4 regions of the Streptomyces sp. NPDC048506 genome follow, and region 4 is predicted to be linked to each of the others. Evidence: riboswitches for the same ligand, from Rfam matches in the RefSeq annotation. Region 4 holds a riboswitch; each other region holds the start of a gene.

What was found. A riboswitch is a leader RNA that binds a small molecule or an ion and turns the genes downstream of it on or off. The one in region 4 is predicted to bind cyclic di-AMP.
Positions count from the first base shown of each region.
Region 1: linked by a shared signal. The riboswitch ahead of AB0C96_RS19410 (transglycosylase family protein) and the one ahead of AB0C96_RS11820 (M23 family metallopeptidase) in region 4 are both predicted to bind cyclic di-AMP.
Region 2: linked by a shared signal. The riboswitch ahead of AB0C96_RS10645 (C40 family peptidase) and the one ahead of AB0C96_RS11820 (M23 family metallopeptidase) in region 4 are both predicted to bind cyclic di-AMP.
Region 3: linked by a shared signal. The riboswitch ahead of AB0C96_RS17835 (M23 family metallopeptidase) and the one ahead of AB0C96_RS11820 (M23 family metallopeptidase) in region 4 are both predicted to bind cyclic di-AMP.

Region 1 is NZ_JBEZIX010000022.1:31,764-35,968, reverse strand. Features, by position in the region: gene eno (phosphopyruvate hydratase) at 1-825, opposite strand, end outside; gene AB0C96_RS19410 (transglycosylase family protein) at 1,173-1,847, opposite strand; cyclic di-AMP (ydaO/yuaA leader) riboswitch at 1,855-2,023, opposite strand; gene AB0C96_RS19405 (transglycosylase family protein) at 2,275-3,330, opposite strand; gene AB0C96_RS19400 (cytochrome P450) at 3,581-4,205, opposite strand, start outside.
Region 2 is NZ_JBEZIX010000010.1:130,561-134,765, forward strand. Features, by position in the region: gene pcrA (DNA helicase PcrA) at 1-1,415, opposite strand, end outside; cyclic di-AMP (ydaO/yuaA leader) riboswitch at 1,770-1,939, shown strand; gene AB0C96_RS10645 (C40 family peptidase) at 1,947-3,092, shown strand; gene AB0C96_RS10650 (hypothetical protein) at 3,359-3,712, opposite strand; gene AB0C96_RS10655 (NlpC/P60 family protein) at 4,034-4,205, shown strand, end outside.
Region 3 is NZ_JBEZIX010000019.1:119,604-123,808, forward strand. Features, by position in the region: gene AB0C96_RS17825 (pitrilysin family protein) at 1-219, shown strand, start outside; gene AB0C96_RS17830 (pitrilysin family protein) at 258-1,640, shown strand; cyclic di-AMP (ydaO/yuaA leader) riboswitch at 1,903-2,059, shown strand; gene AB0C96_RS17835 (M23 family metallopeptidase) at 2,072-2,872, shown strand; gene AB0C96_RS17840 (GntR family transcriptional regulator) at 3,046-3,738, shown strand; gene AB0C96_RS17845 (HPr family phosphocarrier protein) at 4,127-4,205, opposite strand, start outside.
Region 4 is NZ_JBEZIX010000012.1:23,006-27,210, forward strand. Features, by position in the region: gene AB0C96_RS11815 (aldo/keto reductase) at 1-284, opposite strand, end outside; gene AB0C96_RS11820 (M23 family metallopeptidase) at 361-1,506, opposite strand; cyclic di-AMP (ydaO/yuaA leader) riboswitch at 1,518-1,672, opposite strand; gene AB0C96_RS11825 (DUF2332 domain-containing protein) at 1,955-3,097, shown strand; gene AB0C96_RS11830 (PP2C family protein-serine/threonine phosphatase) at 3,194-4,205, opposite strand, start outside.

The DNA.
Region 1 (4,205 bases), on a different contig from region 4:
GGAGACGAGCTCCTCGTAGTACTCCGTCATCTCGGCGGCGGAGCGCTCCTTGCCCTCGAAGACGTACTTGCCGTCCTTGTAGAACTCGGAGGCGGCGACGTCCAGGGCGAGGGCGATGTCCTGACCGGGGGCGTAGCCGGCCTGCTTGATGGCCTCCAGGATGAGGTCCAGGGCCTCGCGGTTGGAGCCCAGGTTGGGGGCGAAGCCGCCCTCGTCACCGAGGCCGGTGGACAGACCGCGCTCCTTCAGGACCTTCTTGAGGGTGTGGTAGACCTCGGCGCCCCAGCGCAGCGCCTCGGAGAAGGACTCCGCGCCGATCGGGGCGATCATGAACTCCTGGATGTCCACGTTGGAGTCGGCGTGCGAGCCGCCGTTCAGGATGTTCATCATCGGGACGGGCAGGATGTGCGCGTTCGGGCCGCCGAGGTAGCGGAACAGCGGGAGGTCGCTGGCCTCCGAGGCGGCGTGCGCGACGGCGAGGGAGACGCCGAGGATGGCGTTGGCGCCGAGCGAGCCCTTGTTGTCGGTGGCGTCCAGGTCGAACATCGCCTGGTCGATCAGCCGCTGCTCGGTCGCGTCGTAGCCGACGAGCTCCGGGCCGATCTGCTCGATGACGGCCAGGACGGCCTTCTCGACGCCCTTGCCGAGGTAGCGGTTCGGGTCGCCGTCGCGGAGCTCGATGGCCTCGAAGGCGCCGGTGGAGGCACCGGACGGGACGGCGGCACGGCCCGTGCTGCCGTCGTCGAGGCCGACCTCGACCTCGACCGTGGGATTACCTCGCGAGTCGAGAATTTCGCGGGCTACGACGACGTCGATGGACGGCACGTTGTCTCCTTCATGGGTGTCTGGAGTTCTCCGGCATGAGCCTAACGGCCCCGGGCGCGTCCGCTTGCCCTCGGCCCGCTCCGTGGGACGGAATTACGGAACAAAGAACGCAAAGGCGCAGTTCATCGGGCGTTCTCCGCATTGTTCGCTGAGCGGGAAAAACCGCGGGACGTAGCAGGTCACCGGCGTGTGCATCCCGGGCGCGCGGAGAGTGCGAGCAGCCCCGCCGGGGTGCGCCGGGGGGAGGGCGCGCCCCGGCGGGGCTGTCTCAGGGGGAACTCACGGGAAACCGGCCGGACGGGACCGGGTGCCCGCCGGGGCCGGTGGGGGTCCCGGCGCGGGACGGCTCAGACGCTGAGCTTCTGACCCGGGAAGATCAGGTTCGGGTTGCCGCCGACGACCGACTTGTTGGCCGCGTAGAGCGCCTTCCAGTTGGTGCCGTGCGCCTTGGCGATCTTCGCGAGGGTGTCACCCGGCTTGACGGTGTAGGTGCCCTGACCGTCGGACTTCTTCGCCTCGGACTTCTTCGGGGCCGGCTGCGCCTTCTCGGCCTTGGGGGCCGGGGTGGACTTCCGCACGGCGTCGTCGCTCTTCTGCGGCGCGGACTTGGTCTGCGCGGGCGCGCTGGTGTCCAGGTCGGGGGACGGGCCACCGGCGGTCAGGCCGCCGGCACCGGCGCAGGACCAGGCGCCCGGGCCCTGGATGGCGAGGAGCTTCTCGGCGACGGCGATCTGCTGGGACTTGGTGGCCAGGTCGGCGCGCGCCGCGTACTGGGTGCCACCGGCGGCGGCCCAGCTGGAGTTGGAGAACTGAAGGCCACCGTAGTAGCCGTTACCGGTGTTGATCGACCAGTTCCCGCCGGACTCGCACTGGGCGACCTTGTCCCAGGTGGCGACGGAGGCGGCGGAGGCGGAGGTGGCGCCCATCAGCGGGACGGCCACGGCGGCACCGGCGACACCGGCGAGGGTGGCGACGCGGACGGCCTTGGAGGGACGACGGTGCTTGCCCTTGTTGATCAGCATGGTTCGTTCGTTTCCTCACCGACGCCTACGAGGTGAGCTGTCGGGTTCGGACTGTGAGTGGCCCGGCCGGTGCGTCGAACGCACCGGGCTTCACCCCAAGCCGGCTGACCCGCTGTCACGGGCCGGGCCGGCACTTACCTTGGTTCCCCCGCTCCTGCCTTCGGCGCTTGCGCGTCAACTGCCTCCGATCACCGGCAGGACTCGGCGTGTGATCGGAGGGGCCCGCTTTGGCGAGCGGTCATGACCGTAAGCAGTAATCCCCTTGGTGTTCAAACCCCATCATCTGAACCAAGTTGACCGCTTTTGATCACAGGATGGTCACATATCCGCAGGTGGGACAGGGTCCGACGACACCGGACGGACCGGGGTTCACCGGGCGCAAAGAGACCCTTGTCTCACTTTCGCCAAAACGGACGAAGGCCGCGAACTAGCCTTGCGCATTCCCGAGATCGAGCCGCTGCCCCGGCTGGATCAGGTCCGCGTCGGCGCCGATGACGCCCTCGTTGCGCTCGTAGAGCGCGGGCCAGCCGCCGGGCAGCCGGTGCGCCGTGGCGATGGCTGACAGGCTGTCACCCGGGCGCACGGTGTAGTCGCCGTCGGCCGCCGGGTCCGTGCGGGGCGCATCGTCGCCGCGCGAGGCGTGCCGGCCGCCGGCGGAGCGCCCGCCGTCCCCGTCGGTGTCATCGACGTCGCCGCGGTGCTTGCCCTTGGGGGGCACCTGGTGCGGGGTGCCGGAGGTGTCCGTACGGCTGCCGCCGTCGGACGGCCCGTCGGGGTCGGACGATCCCTTGTCGTCCGATGACCCGGCACCGTCGGACGATCCCGTGCCGTCGGTCGATCCGGTGGCGTCGGTCGATCCGGCGGCGTCGGACGGGTCGCCGGTACGGGACGGGTCACCGGGGCGGGAGGCGCCGTCGCCGTCGCCGTCGTGGCCCGGCGCCTTGGAGCCGGAGGACCCGTGGTCGTGGTCCGGGCGCCGGGAGGCGTCGTCGGAGCCGGAGGTGTCGGAGGCGGAGGGCGAGGGCGTCGCGTCGGACGGCCGGTCGGACGGCTCGTCACCGTTCTCGCCCTGGTTGCCCGACGGGTCCCAGGAACGGTCCGGGTCGACCCCACGGTCCACGGGGTCGGGCAGCGGAGTGCTGGCGTTGCCCGGGTCGACCTGCGGTGCGCGGCCGTCCTTGGTCAGCCCGGCGTTCACCGCGCAGCTCGGCCAGGCGTCCGGGCCCCGGTCGTCGAGGATCGACTCGGCCACCGCGATCTGCTGGGCGCGACTGGCGAGGTCGGGGCGCGAGGCGTAGGCGCCGCCGCCGTAGTCGTCCCACATCTGCTGGGTCAGCTGTAGCCCGCCGTAGAAGCCGTTGCCCGAGGCCGCGCTCCACACCCCGCCGCTCTCGCACTGGGCGACCTTGTCCCAGGTGGCCGTGTCGGCGGCGTGCGCACCGCTGGCGGAGAGCAGGGGCAGTGCGAGCCCTGCGCCGGTCACTCCCGCCGTGACAAAGATGGCCGGTGCCTGACGGGGGCGTCGGTGTCGGCCGTTCCCGGAACGCATGCGGATGCCTTTCGCGCGGCGGTTGAGTTGTTCGGCGACCGACCGGGTCCTCGACTGGATGTTCGGGAAGCGTTGATCGCCGGTGGAAAAGTAACCGGGGTCACGGGTAGTCACAAGCCGGTGTAGCGCAGATCACGTTAAGGTCACGTGGCTGACGTTGCGTCAGTTCGCGTCCCGGCGCTGGTCAGGACCGCTCGGGCGTGAACTCCACCGGAAGCGACCGCAGTCCGCGCATGATGAGCCCGCCGCGCCAGCGCAGGGCGTCCGGATCCCCGGCCAGCCGGAGGTCCGGGAGTCGGGTCAGCAGGGTCGCGAGCGCGGTCTGCCCTTCGAGCCGGGCGAGCGGTGCGCCCAGGCAGTAGTGGATGCCGTGGCCGTACCCCAGGTGCTGGTTGTCGCGTCGGGTCAGATCGAGCACGTCCGGTTCGACGAAGCGTGACGGGTCGCGGTCCGCGGCGGCCAGCACGACCAGGACGGGATCGCCCTCGGCGATCCGCGCTCCGCCGAGCGTCAGGTCCTCGGTCGCGAACCGCCAGGTGGCCAGCTCCACCGGACCGTCGTAGCGGAGCAGCTCCTCCACCGCGGTGCCGAGCAGATCGGTGTCGCCCGCCGCGATCGACTTCTGGAGCAGCTCGCGCTGGGCAGGGTGGCGCAGCAGGGCGTAGGTGCCGTTGCCGATGAGGTTGACGGTGGTCTCGAAGCCGGCGAAGAGCAGGATGAACGCCATCGCGGCGGCCTCGTTCTCGGTGAGGTGCTCACCGTGGTCGGAGGCCCGGATCAGCCCGGAGATCAGGTCGTCGGCGCCCTCT
Region 2 (4,205 bases), on a different contig from region 4:
AGGTACGCGAGGATGTCGCGGACCTCCTTGCGCTCGTAGAAGCGCACACCGCCGACGACCTTGTAGGGCAACCCGACCCGGATGAAGATCTCTTCGAAGACACGGGACTGGGCGTTGGTGCGGTAGAAGACGGCGACGTCGCCGGCCTTGGCGTCGCCGGCGTCGGTCAGCCGGTCGATCTCGTCGGCGACGAACTGCGCCTCGTCGTGCTCGGTGTCGGCGACATAGCCGGTGATCTTGGGTCCGGCGCCGGCGTCCGTCCAGAGGTTCTTGGGGCGGCGGTTCTCGTTGCGCTCGATGACCGCGTTGGCGGCGGACAGGATCGTCTGCGAGGAGCGGTAGTTCTGCTCCAGCATGATCGTCGTGGCGTCCGGGTAGTCCTCCTCGAACTGGAGGATGTTGCGGATGGTCGCGCCGCGGAAGGCGTAGATCGACTGGTCGGCGTCGCCGACGACGCACAGCTCGGCGGCGGTCTCGGCGGGGCCGACCAGTTCGCGGACGAGGGTGTACTGGGCGTGGTTGGTGTCCTGGTACTCGTCGACGAGGACGTGGCGGAAGCGGCGGCGGTAGTGCTCGGCGACGTCGGGGAAGGCCTGGAGCAGGTTGACCGTCGTCATGATGATGTCGTCGAAGTCCAGGGCGTTGGCCTCGCGCAGCCGCGCCTGGTACATCGCGTACGCCTCGGCCAGGGTCTTCTCAAAACCTCCCCCAGACTCCGTCTGGGAGGTGCCCCCAGCCGCCGTCCCGGCGAAGCTCTCCTCGTCGATGAGCTCGTTCTTGAGGTTGGAGATCTTGGCGCTGAAGGACTTGGGCGGGAAGCGCTTGGGGTCCAGGTCCAGATCGCGGCAGACCAGCGCCATCAGGCGCTTCGAATCGGCCGCGTCGTAGATCGAGAAGGACGACGTGAAGCCCAGCTTCTTGGACTCGCGGCGCAGGATCCGCACGCAGGCGCTGTGGAAGGTGGAGACCCACATCGCGTTGGCGCGCGGGCCGACCAGCTGCTCCACGCGCTCCTTCATCTCGCCCGCGGCCTTGTTCGTGAACGTGATCGCGAGGATCTGGCCGGGGTGGACGTGGCGCTCGGCGAGCAGGTGGGCGATGCGGTGGGTGAGCACCCGGGTCTTGCCGGAGCCGGCGCCGGCGACGATCAGCAACGGGCCGCCGGTGTGCACCACGGCGGCCTTCTGCTGGTCGTTGAGCCCCTCCAGCAGCGCCGCGGGGTCGACGACCGGGCGGGCGGCGCCGTCGCGGTAGTACGGCTCCGCGTGCACCGGTGCGTCGAACCGCCCGCCGAAGAGGTCGGCGGGGATCTCCTCCGAGGCCGGCTCGTGCTCGTGCTCGGGAGGCGGCGGGTGCTCCTCCTCGTCCTTGTGGGCGAGGTCCGCCAGGAAGCTGTCGTCAAAGAGGCTGCTCATCGCCCACCGAGTCTAGGCCGCGGCACCGACAGCGTGCTGGCGAGTGGGGAGAGACGGCCGGATGACCCCGTTCCGCGTGGCGGAAGATCCCGTTTCCGCGTGGCGGAAGACCCAGTTCCGTGTGCCGGACGACCCCGTTCCGTGTGCCGGACGACCTCGTTCCGTGTGCTGTCGAGCGCCGTCCGTATCCGCCACGACGCTCCCGCAAAAAGGTCACGAAAAGGTTTCGGGCATATCGAACATCAGCCTTCACAGGAGCCACACGAGTTGGCTAACGTCCTGGCTCGGGCAGCCCGCACGCCGTCGGTGACAGCACCGGCACGGGCCGCCTCCGCCGAGTCCAGACGCGCCGGAAGACCTTCAACCCTGGGTCCCCCGGCCGGAGCCGGGGACCCACACGCATCACCGGGGTGAATCGATCCGTGCGACGCGCCAGCGGACGCACGGACCGTAGGGCAAACCTTCCGTCAGCGACACCGCCCGAACCCGACAGCTAACCCGGTAGGCGGCCCACGGAAGGAGTTGCCGGCCTTGGCGTCCCATCGCAAGCCGCGCACCAGCGTTCTCACCTCGCCCGGAAGCCGCCGTACGGCCGCCGGGCTCACCACTGCGGCGCTCGCCTCGGTCACCCTGCTCTCGCAGTCCGCCGACGCCGCCCCCCGTGCGCCCAAGCCGTCCATCGAAGAGGTCAAGCAGAAGGTCGACGGCCTCTACCACCAGGCCGAGGTGGCCACCCAGAAGTACAACGCGGCCAAGGAGCGCGCCGACCACCAGCGGGACGCCGTCAACGGTCTGCTCAACGACGCCGCCAAGCGCGCGCAGAAGATGAACGACTCCCGGCGCGAACTGGGCACCTTCGCCTCGGCGCAGTACCGGAGCGGTGGGATGAACCCGACGGCGCAGCTGATGCTCGCCAAGGACCCGCAGCAGTTCTTCGACCGCAGCCACCTGATGGAGCGGCTGACCAGCCGGCAGCAGCAGGCCGTCGCCGACTACCAGAAGCAGGCGTCAGCGGCGGCGCGCCAGCGGGCCGAGGCGAGCCGCAGCCTGGATCAGCTCCAGGAGACGCAGTCCTCCCTCAAGGCGTCCAAGCAGTCCGTCCAGCAGAAGCTCGCCGAGACCCGGCAACTGCTGTCGCGGCTGACCGCCCAGGAGAAGGCGCGGCTGGCGGAGTTGGAGCGCCAGAAGGAGGCGGCGGCCAAGCGCAAGGCCGAGGAGGAGGCGCGCCGGCAGCAGGAGCGCGAGCGACAGCAGCAGACCGGCGGCACGTCCGGCGGGCAGACCGGTGGTGGCACCAGCAGCGGCGGCTCCACCGGGAGCTCGAACTCCACCAAGGCCGAAAAGGCCCTGGCGTTCGCCCGCGCCCAGATAGGCAAGCCGTACGTCTGGGGCGCGACCGGCCCCAACTCCTACGACTGCTCGGGGCTGACGCAGGCGGCCTGGAAGGCGGCCGGTGTCGATCTGCCGCGCACCACCTGGGACCAGGTCAAGGTCGGCCAGCGGGTGGCGACCAGCAACCTCCAGCCCGGTGACCTCGTCTTCTTCTTCGACGACATCAGCCACGTCGGCATGTACATAGGCGACGGCAAGATGATCCACGCCCCGCACCCGGGCGCCAACGTCCGGGTGGAGTCGATCTACTACATGCCGATCTACGGGAGCGTCCGCCCGGCCTGAGCCGCGGCCCCGCTCCACCCCCTCAAGGCCACCCCCCACGGGCCACCCCCCACACGCCGCCGCGCGGCCCTCGCCTCCGGATCCCGGAGTGCGAGGACCGCGCGGTGTGCGGTTGAGGCCGCCGTGACGGGGCGGCCGCGATGCGTTGTGCGGTCCGTTCGGTGCGCGGTGCGCGGTGCGATCCGTTCGGCGCGCGGTGCGCGGTGCGATCCGTTCGGCGCGCGGTGCGTGGTCCGATCCGTTCGGCGCGCGATGCGGTCCGTCGCTCAGGTCCAGAGCACCGCGATGAAGATGTTGGCGACCGTGAGCCCGCCCACCGTGGCGAAGACCGGCTTGGCGACCGTCTCCTCGTCCCGCTTGACGTACACCAGCGCCAGGATCACCACCAGGACGGCCATCTTGATGCCGATCTTGATGTTGTTGAGGGTGTGGCCCTCGGCCTGGTTGAGGCCCACCAGCACGATGCCGGTCACCAGCATCGTCAGCGCGCCGTGCAGCATGGCCGGTACGAAGCGCGCGGTGCCCGCGCCCATCGCCTTCATCTGGGTCAGGAAGCCGCCCAGCAGGGCGGCGATACCGATGATGTGCAGGCCGACGAAGACATTGATTACTACGTCCATAGTGCTGGATCGTAGCCGCCGCATAGCACGGCCCTTCCGGCAGGGCGCACACAATCGCCGCTTCGGTCACGGCAGACCGGTCCCGGCCGCGCGGTCATGGCGCCGCGGTCAGCCGCGTACCGGCGCCGGTCGAAACCGAACAATGCCGGGCAAACGGGCTCACCCCCGTGACGCCCAGGTCTAGCGTCCTCCTCCAGGCGGCCGGCTCCCCGCCATCGCCGGGCTCCACACCGGTGTCCGCCGGCCGCCCCGCCGAAGGTCAGGCGGCGGCCCGCGCCTCGAAGCGGACCGCCGCCGGGCCGACGGCCCTAAGGGAAGGAAGTGACGGCCACCGTGGCCTCGCACCGCAAGCCCAGGCAGCATCCGCTCGCCGCGCTCATCGGCGGCGGCTCGCGCAGTGCGCGCACCGCTCGTACGGCCGCCACCCTGGCCCTCGCAGGCGCCGCCACCGCCACCGCCGCAGGCGGCACCGGTCAGGCCGCACCCCAGCCCA
Region 3 (4,205 bases), on a different contig from region 4:
CGCGCCGACGAACTGTGCCGCTACGCCGTCCTGTTCGGCGATCCGCAGCTCGCGCTGACCGCCGTGCAGCGCGTCCTGGAGATCACCCCCGGGGAGGTGCAGGAGGTCGCCAAGGCCCGGCTGCGCCCCGACAACCGTGCCGTACTGGTCTACGAGCCCACCGCAACCGCGGAGCCCACCGACACCGCCGACACCGAGGAAGGGGAGGCGGACCAGTGAGCGACGCCACCACCCGCGCAGGTTCCCCCGAGACCGCCATGGACCTCCACCCCCAGCCGCGGAGCGGCGCGCCCAAGCCGTGGGCCTTCCCGGCCCCCGACCGCGGCCAACTCCCCAACGGCCTCACGCTCCTGACCAGCCACCGCCCCGGCCAGCAGGTCGTCGCCGTCGAGATCAACCTGGTGGCTCCGCTGGACGCCGAGCCCGACGGCCTGGACGGCGTCGCCACGATCATGGCGCGCGCCCTGTCCGAGGGCACCGACAAGCACACCGCCGAGGAGTTCGCCGCCGAGCTGGAGCGCTGCGGCGCCACGCTGGACGCGCACGCCGACCACCCCGGCGTCCGGGTCTCCCTGGAGGTCCCGGCCTCCCGGCTGCCCCGTGCGCTCGGCCTGCTCGCCGACGCGCTGCGCGCCCCCGCGTTCCCGGAGAGCGAGATCGAGCGGCTGGTGCGCAACCGCCTCGACGAGATCCCGCACGAGCTCGCCAACCCGGCCCGGCGCGCCGCGATGGCGCTGTCCAAGGAGCTGTTCCCGGCGACGGCCCGGATGTCGCGGCCCCGCCAGGGCACCGAGGAGACCGTCGTCCGCATCGACGCGGCGGCCGTCCGCGCCTTCTACGACGCCCACGTCCGGCCGGCCACGGCCACCGCGGTGATCGTCGGCGACTTCACCGGCGTCGACCTGGACGCGGCGCTCGCCGACACCCTCGGCGCCTGGACCGGCTCGCCCGCCGAGCCGCTGAAGGCCTCCCCGATCGTCGCCGACGACACCGGCCGCGTGGTGATCGTGGACCGCCCGGGCGCGGTCCAGACGCAGCTGCTCATCGGCCGCGTCGGCGCCGACCGGCACGACCGGGTGTGGCCCGCGCAGATCCTCGGCACGTACTGCCTGGGCGGCACCCTCACCTCCCGCCTGGACCGCGTGCTGCGGGAGGAGAAGGGCTACACCTACGGGGTGCGCGCCTTCGGCCAGGTGCTGCGCTCCACCGCCCCCACGTCCCCCGAGGGGGCCACCGGCGCCGCACTGCTGGCGATCAGCGGCTCGGTGGACACCGCCTCCACCGTCCCCGCGCTGGAGGACCTGTGGAAGGTGCTGCGGACCCTGGCGGCGGAGGGGCTGACGGACGAGGAGCGCGATGTCGCCGTGCAGAACCTGGTCGGCGTCGCCCCGCTGAAGTACGAGACCGCGGCGGCCGTCGCGGGCACCCTCGCCGACCAGGTCGAGCAGCAGCTCCCGGACGACTTCCAGGCGCAGTTGTACCTCCGGCTCGCGGAGACCGGCACGGTCGAGGCGACCGCGGCGGTGGTCAACGCCTTCCCGACGGACCGCCTGGTGACGGTCCTGGTGGGCGACGCGGCGCAGATCGCCGAGCCGGTGCGGGCGCTGGGCCTCGGCGAGGTGACGGTCGTCGGCGGTTAGCGGACACGGGTCCGGAGAGCTCTCCCCGGTCCGTCACCCCGTCAGCTGACTGCCCGTCGCCTGAGGGATGGTCAGCGCCTCATCTACGGCTCCCGTGGTGCCAGAGCACCACGGGAGCCGTCGTATGTCCGGTTTGAGGTGGCTGGTGGCGCCAGTACTTGTGGGATCCCGCACAAAAACCGGCTTCTGTTTGCCCATCGAAAGTTGTCCCGATTAGCGTCGGTCCGGCTGTTCGTCACAACTCCGCCACAACAGTGGCACCGGACAGTCATCGCCGAGTCCCCGTACGGCGCGAGCCAGGGGAGCCGGGGACCCAACCGTCCCTTGGGGTGAATCGGACTCCTCCCCGGAGGAGCCCGTAGGAGACCTTCCTGCTCCGAACCCGTCAGCTAACCCGGTAGGCGAGAAGGAAGGAAAGGACAAGCCAGCACATGGCGTTCACCCGTGCCACCGGGAAGCACCGCCGTGCGAGCCGTACCGCTCGCACGACCCGTCACCTCGCCGGCATAGCCACCCTCGCGGCATCCGGCGTGGTCGCCACCGTGGCCTCCCCGGCACTGGCCGCCACGGACGAGGCGCGCACCCAGGACACCGGTCTCCAGCAGGCCGTCGTGCTCGGCGACGAGCTCGCCGACCACGTCTCGGCGCAGGCCGACGCACAGCAGGCCGCCGCCGAGGCCGCGGCCGTCCAGGCACAGGCCGAGGCCGTCGCCAAGAAGCAGGCCGACGAGGCCAAGCGGCACGCCGAGGCGGCGCTGAAGAAGGCCAAGGCCGAGCGCGAGGCCAAGGAGCGCGCCGCCCGCGACGCCGAGCGCAAGCGCCTCAACGCCTTCGTCGCCCCGATCGCCGACTCGTACGTCTCCACCGGCTACAAGGCCTCCAGCAGCCTGTGGTCCTCGGGCAGCCACACCGGCATCGACTTCCACGCCGCCTCCGGGACCTCGGTGCACGCCGTCGGCGCGGGCACCGTCGTCGAGGCCGGCTGGGGCGGTGCGTACGGCAACAACATCGTGATCAAGATGAACGACGGTACGTACACCCAGTACGGCCACCTGTCGTCGATCGGCGTCTCGGTGGGCCAGCAGGTCACCCCCGGCCAGCAGATCGGCCTCTCCGGTGCCACCGGCAACGTCACCGGTCCGCACCTGCACTTCGAGGCCCGCACCTCGCCCGACTACGGCTCGGACATGGACCCCATCGCCTATCTGCGCGCGCACGGCGTGAACGTCTGACCCGTTCCGTCATCGCACCGGCACACCGCACCGCGGGATCGCGCATCGTCCGCTGGCCAAAAAATATCCATGAATATCCGGAGCCCGTCGGAAAAGCCGTCCCGGTCGAATAGAGTCACGGAAAAGTCGCCAACCGGCGGCGTTTCCAGGGGATTACGGCGGAGGCACGGACGATGCGAGGCCATATTTCCGCGCATGCGGTGTGCACGGCGATTCGCGAGGACATCGTCTCCGGCGCACTCGCGCCGGGGAGCCGGTTGATCGAGGAGATCCTGGCGGCGCGTTACGGCGTCTCCAGGGTGCCGGTCCGCGAGGCGCTGCGCACCCTTCAGTCCGAGGGCTTCGTCACCACTCGCCACCACGCGGGCGCCTGCGTCGCCGAGCCCACCGAGCAGGAGGCCGCCGATCTCCTCGACATCCGCGCCCTGTTGGAGCCGCTGGGCGCCGCCCGCGCGGCCGCCCGGCGCAGCCCGGCCCATCTGAAGGTGCTGCGCGGCCTGGTGCGGCTCGGCCGGGAGCGGGCCCGCCAGGGCAACCCCGCGGACCTGCGTCAACTGGACGGCTGGTTCCATGAGACGCTCGCCCAGGCGGCCGGCAGCGCCAGCCTGACCGCGCTGCTCACCCAGCTGCGACGCAAGATCGAGTGGATGTACGCGGTGGAGCCGCCGGCCCGGTCCGGAGAGTCGTGGGACGAACACGGCGCCGTGCTGGACGCGGTGGCCCGTGGTGACGGGGAGCGGGCGCGTGCCCTGATGGCCGCCCACATCGAGCGCTCCCGGCCGGTGTACCGGCTGCGGCGTCCCGCCGCGGCGGCCGAGGTGAGGGATCCGAAACGACCCGTCAACACGGCACGCGCCCGCTCTTAACAATCACCGCGTATACAAAGAGACGCCGGAAGGTAATTCCGCGGTGCGCCCCGCGATATCCGTTATCGGGTCGGGCGGCGCGTGTTCCGACTCCGGTCAGAATTCGGCCTGCCCATTTCTCGGCGCCGGAAATAAGGAATTCCCCGCGGCGGCCCCAGAAATTCGGACACAATCCTTCGCGTGCGGGCCGTGCGGGCCGTGCGGGCCGTGCAGCCGGTCCGGGGATTCCCAATGGGCGCAGCGCAGCGCGGCGCGGCCCGGAGCGGGAGGGCGGCGGCGGGGGAGCGCGGGCGCAGTACGCGGACGGCCCCGCCGCGGCGGACCGGGGTCGGTCGCCGCGGCGGGGCCGCCGCACGCTGCCCGGGCCCTGGCGGGCCCGGTGGGGAAGTCAGACGGTCTCGGGGAGCTCCTCAAGACCCTCGGCCACCAGCTTCGCCAGGCGGTCGAGGGCCGCCTCGGCGCCGTCG
Region 4 (4,205 bases):
TTGTAGTCGGGGTGCGCGCCCACCTTGGTGGCGATGACCACGTCGGAGCGGTTGCCGCGGGACGCCAGCCAGTTGCCGATGACGGTCTCGGATTCACCGCCCTTGTTTCCAGGGGCCCAGGCGGAGTACACGTCCGCGGTGTCGATGAAGTTGCCGCCGCCGGCCGTGTACGCGTCGAGCACGGCGAAGGACTCGGCCTCGTCGGCCGTCCAGCCGAAGACGTTGCCCCCGAGGCAGAGCGGGGAGACGGAGAGCGAACCAACAGTTTTGAGTGTCGCGGTCATACGTTGTTGGAGCGTCGGGGAGAGGGCGCATATTCCCTCTCCCCCACAACGGAGTTCCGCCGCCCCGGACGCGCCCTCAGACGTCGAGCCCGTGCTCGCGCAGCCAGGGCATCGGGTCTATCGGGTCACCGGCGCCGGGGCGTACCTCCAGGTGGAGGTGCGGGCCGGTGACGTTGCCGGTCGCGCCGACCCGGCCGATGACATCGCCCGTGTTGACCTTGCCGGAGGTCTTCACCATCGAGGACAGATGGCAGAACCAGAGCTCCGTGCCGTCGTCGAGGGTGAGCACGATGCGGTAGCCGTACGACCCGGCCCAGCCGGCCTGGGTGATGGTGCCGGAGTGCACTGCCCTGACGGGCGTGCCGGTCGGTGCGGCGAAGTCCTGCCCGGTGTGGTCGGCGACCCAGCGGTCACCGGCCTGACCGAAGCCGGCGGTCAGGGTGTACGAGGCGACCGGGGTGAGGTAGCTCTTCGCCAGCTGGGCGAGGCGTTCGGCCTCCGCCTTGCGGCGGGCCTCCTCCTCGGCCTTGCGCTTGGCCTCCAGCTCGGCGGCCTTCTTGGTGGCCGCGGCCTTCTCGGCGGTCTTCTGCGCCGCGGCCGCGTCCGTCGCGGCCTGCTTGACGGCGGCGCTCTCCGCCGCCTCGCGGGCCTCCTCCTCGGCGGCGTCCTGCTGCGTATCGGCCTGCTGGAGGATGCGGCTGCGCAGGGCCTCGCCGGCGCCGGACGCGCCCCGCTGGGTGCTCTGGCCGAGCGGACCGGACGCGGCGGAGTCCGCGCCCGAAGAAGAGTCAGAACCAGAATCAGAACCGGAATCAGAACCGGAGTCGGATCCCGAGTCGGATATGAGGTCGCCCACGCCGGGGAGGGACGCGGCGTCCGGCAGGCTGTCGGATATCTCGTGGGCCAGGCCCCCGACGTCGGGCATCGAGATCGGGACCGGCGGGCGGTCCTCGGCCGTGGCCATGCCACCCGCACCGACCGCCGCGATGACGCCGACGCCCAGGACCGTACCGCCGCGGGCGAGGCCTCCGGCGCGCTGCTTGGCCACCCGGTGCTTGCCGCGGACCGGTCGGACGGAATCCTCGGTGGGGTTCCACTCCTCCCACGGGCCGTCGCTGTCGCCGGCCGCACCGCCGCCCGCGTATCCGGGGCCGTCGAAGGCTCCTCGGTCGTCGAGTGGGTAGCCGGACGGAGCCTCGGGGGCAGGCCTGTTGGACGCCACTGGGGCGCACTCCTTTCCTTCCTTCTCGCCTACCGGGTTAGCTGACGGGTTCGGAGCAGGAAGGTCTCCTACGGGCACCCTCTGGCAGAGGCGTCCGATTCACCCCAATGTGGTGGTTCCCCGGTTCCCTTGGTGCAGTTCGAGGTGCTGGAGGTGCGTGAACAGTGCGTGCGGGATTCGGCGTCGGCGCACGGTGCCGCCTCTTGCGACGGCTGGGACGACCGCGCTGCGTTATCGGACAGTAATAGAGATCGTGGCTGTTTTCCAAGCCTTCCCGGGAAACCTTGTCCGTTCCACACGAGGTTCGGCGGGGACTTTTTCGGCCACCATGGCCGCAAACCGGGCGAGTTGACCGCCGAACGCTAAACGATCTCCCGGCGATTGTGCATGAGTCGTTATGCGGAGGGGTGCCCGCCGATTACCCAGTGTGACTGGGTAACGTCGGATCATGGTCGTCAACACCGGGAACACCGGGAGCGGGGTCATCAGCGGTAGCGCCCAGGACGTGGCGCGGCGGTACCGACATTTCTCGCGGTGGGAGGCGTACGGCCGCTCCGCCGCCCATACCGAACTGACCGCGCGGATCAGCCAGGACCCGGAGCTCTGCGACCTGCTCTCGGGGTCGCTGCCGGCCGGCAACAAACAGCAGCCGAACCTCCTGCTCGCCGCGGTCCGTTACCTCGACGGCCCGCACGCCGAACACGGACCGCGGGACGAGGCGGCCTACGGTCGCTGGCGCGAGTGGACGGTCCGGCACTGGGACGAGGTCCGTGCGGTGGTCATGCAGCGCGCCACCCAGACCAACGAACCGGCCCGCTGCGCCACCCTGCTGCCGCTGCTCGCCCGACTCACCCAGCCACTGGCCCTGCTGGAGGTCGGCACCTCGGCCGGCCTGTGTCTGCACCCCGACCGTTACCGCTACCGCTACGCGTACCGGCAGGACCCCGGGGGCGCCGTCCGGACGACCGAGCTGGGCCCGGCGACGAGCCCGGCGCTCTTCACATGCCGTACCGAGCCGGCGGCCGGGCGGCTGCCCGACCGGATGCCGGAGGTCGTCTGGCGGGCCGGTATCGACCTGAACCCGCTCGACGCCGTCGCCGAGCCGGACGACCTGCGCTGGCTGCGGGCGCTCGTCTGGCCCGGCGAGGAGGAGCGGGCGGCCCACCTCTCGGCGGCCGTCGAGGCGGTGCGCACGGCGCCGCGGCCGCGGATCGCTCGCGGGGACCTGATCGACGAGCTGCCCGCGCTGGCCGCCGCCGCGCCGCCCGAGGCGACCCTGGTCGTCTTCCACAGCGCGGTGCTGACCTACCTCGCGCCGGCCCGCCGCGTGGAGTTCGCGGACCGTGTGCGCACGGTACTCGACGGGCACCCCGGCGGCGGGCACTGGATCTCCAACGAGCACCACTCCGTCCTGCCGTGGACCGCCGGGCCGGAGCAGGACTCCTGGCACTCGGAGGACGGACTGCTGCTGACCCTCGCCCTGGACGGGCGCCCGGTCGCCCGCACCGGGCAGCACGGACAGAGCCTGCGCGGCCTGCCGGACCCCACGGCACAGGCCGAGCCCACGGCGCAGACCGGACCCGCGGCGTAGACCGGACCACCCTCCACCACCCACCGTCCACCACCCACCGTCCACCACCCCCGTCCCCGCCCCCGTCCCGGCCAACTGCCCGCCGAGGAGGCCCCCTCACGTCCCCATCGGCCGCTGCACCGCCAGCAGGGCCATATCGTCCGCCTGCGCCCCGCCCGTGTACCGGGCGACGTCCTCGACGAGGGTGTCCAGGAGGCCGTCCGGACCGGCGAAGAGGCGGCCGCGCAGCCGGTCCGACGGGTCGTAGAAGCAACCGCTGCCGTCGCGGGCCTCGGTGACGCCGTCGGTGAAGCACAGCAGCAGCGCACCGGCCGGGAAGAAGGTCTCGTCCGACCGGTCCGGCCAACTCGCCACGTCACTCATCCCCAGCGGCAGCGCCGGCGCCGCGGGGACCAGTTCGCGCAGCCCGCCGTCCGGGGTGAGCATCAGGGGAGCCGGATGGCCCCGGTTGAGGACCCGTAGGACGGACTGACCGTCAGCGGGGAGCTCGGCCAGCACCGCCGTGGTGAACCCTTCGGCCCGTTCGATCCCCGCGCGCCGCCGGCCCTCCCGTTGCAGCGCCCGCTCCAGCCGGCCCGCCACCGCCTCCAGCGTGACCTCCTGCTCGGCCGCCTCCCGGAACGCGCCGATGACCACCACCGCGGCCTCCACCGCCTCCAGCCCCTTGCCGCGCACATCGCCGACGATCAGCCGTACGCCGTGCGGGGTGTCCTGCACCGCATAGAGGTCGCCGCCGATCCGGGCGTCCACCCGCGCACCCAGGTACCGGGCGGCGACCGCGAACCCGGCCAGCCGCTCCGGCGGCACCGGCAGCACGGCGCGCTGGGCGGCCTCCGAGACGTCCCGTACGGACGCCAGCCGAGCGCCGGTCAGCCGGAGCGCCCGGTTGATGCCGAGCGCCAGCAGGGCCACGACGAAGACCGTGGCGACCTCCGTCACCGACTGGTGGTACCCCGTGTCGGTGCTGCGGTAGGCGACCACCCAGATCTCGCCCGCCAGGGCGGCCAACACGGTGAGGACGGTGGCCCGCAGCGAGAACAGCGGCGCAGCGACCAGTGGGGCGGCGGAGAAGAAGGGGGCGGCGGTGTAGCTGGGCGGGGTGCTCATG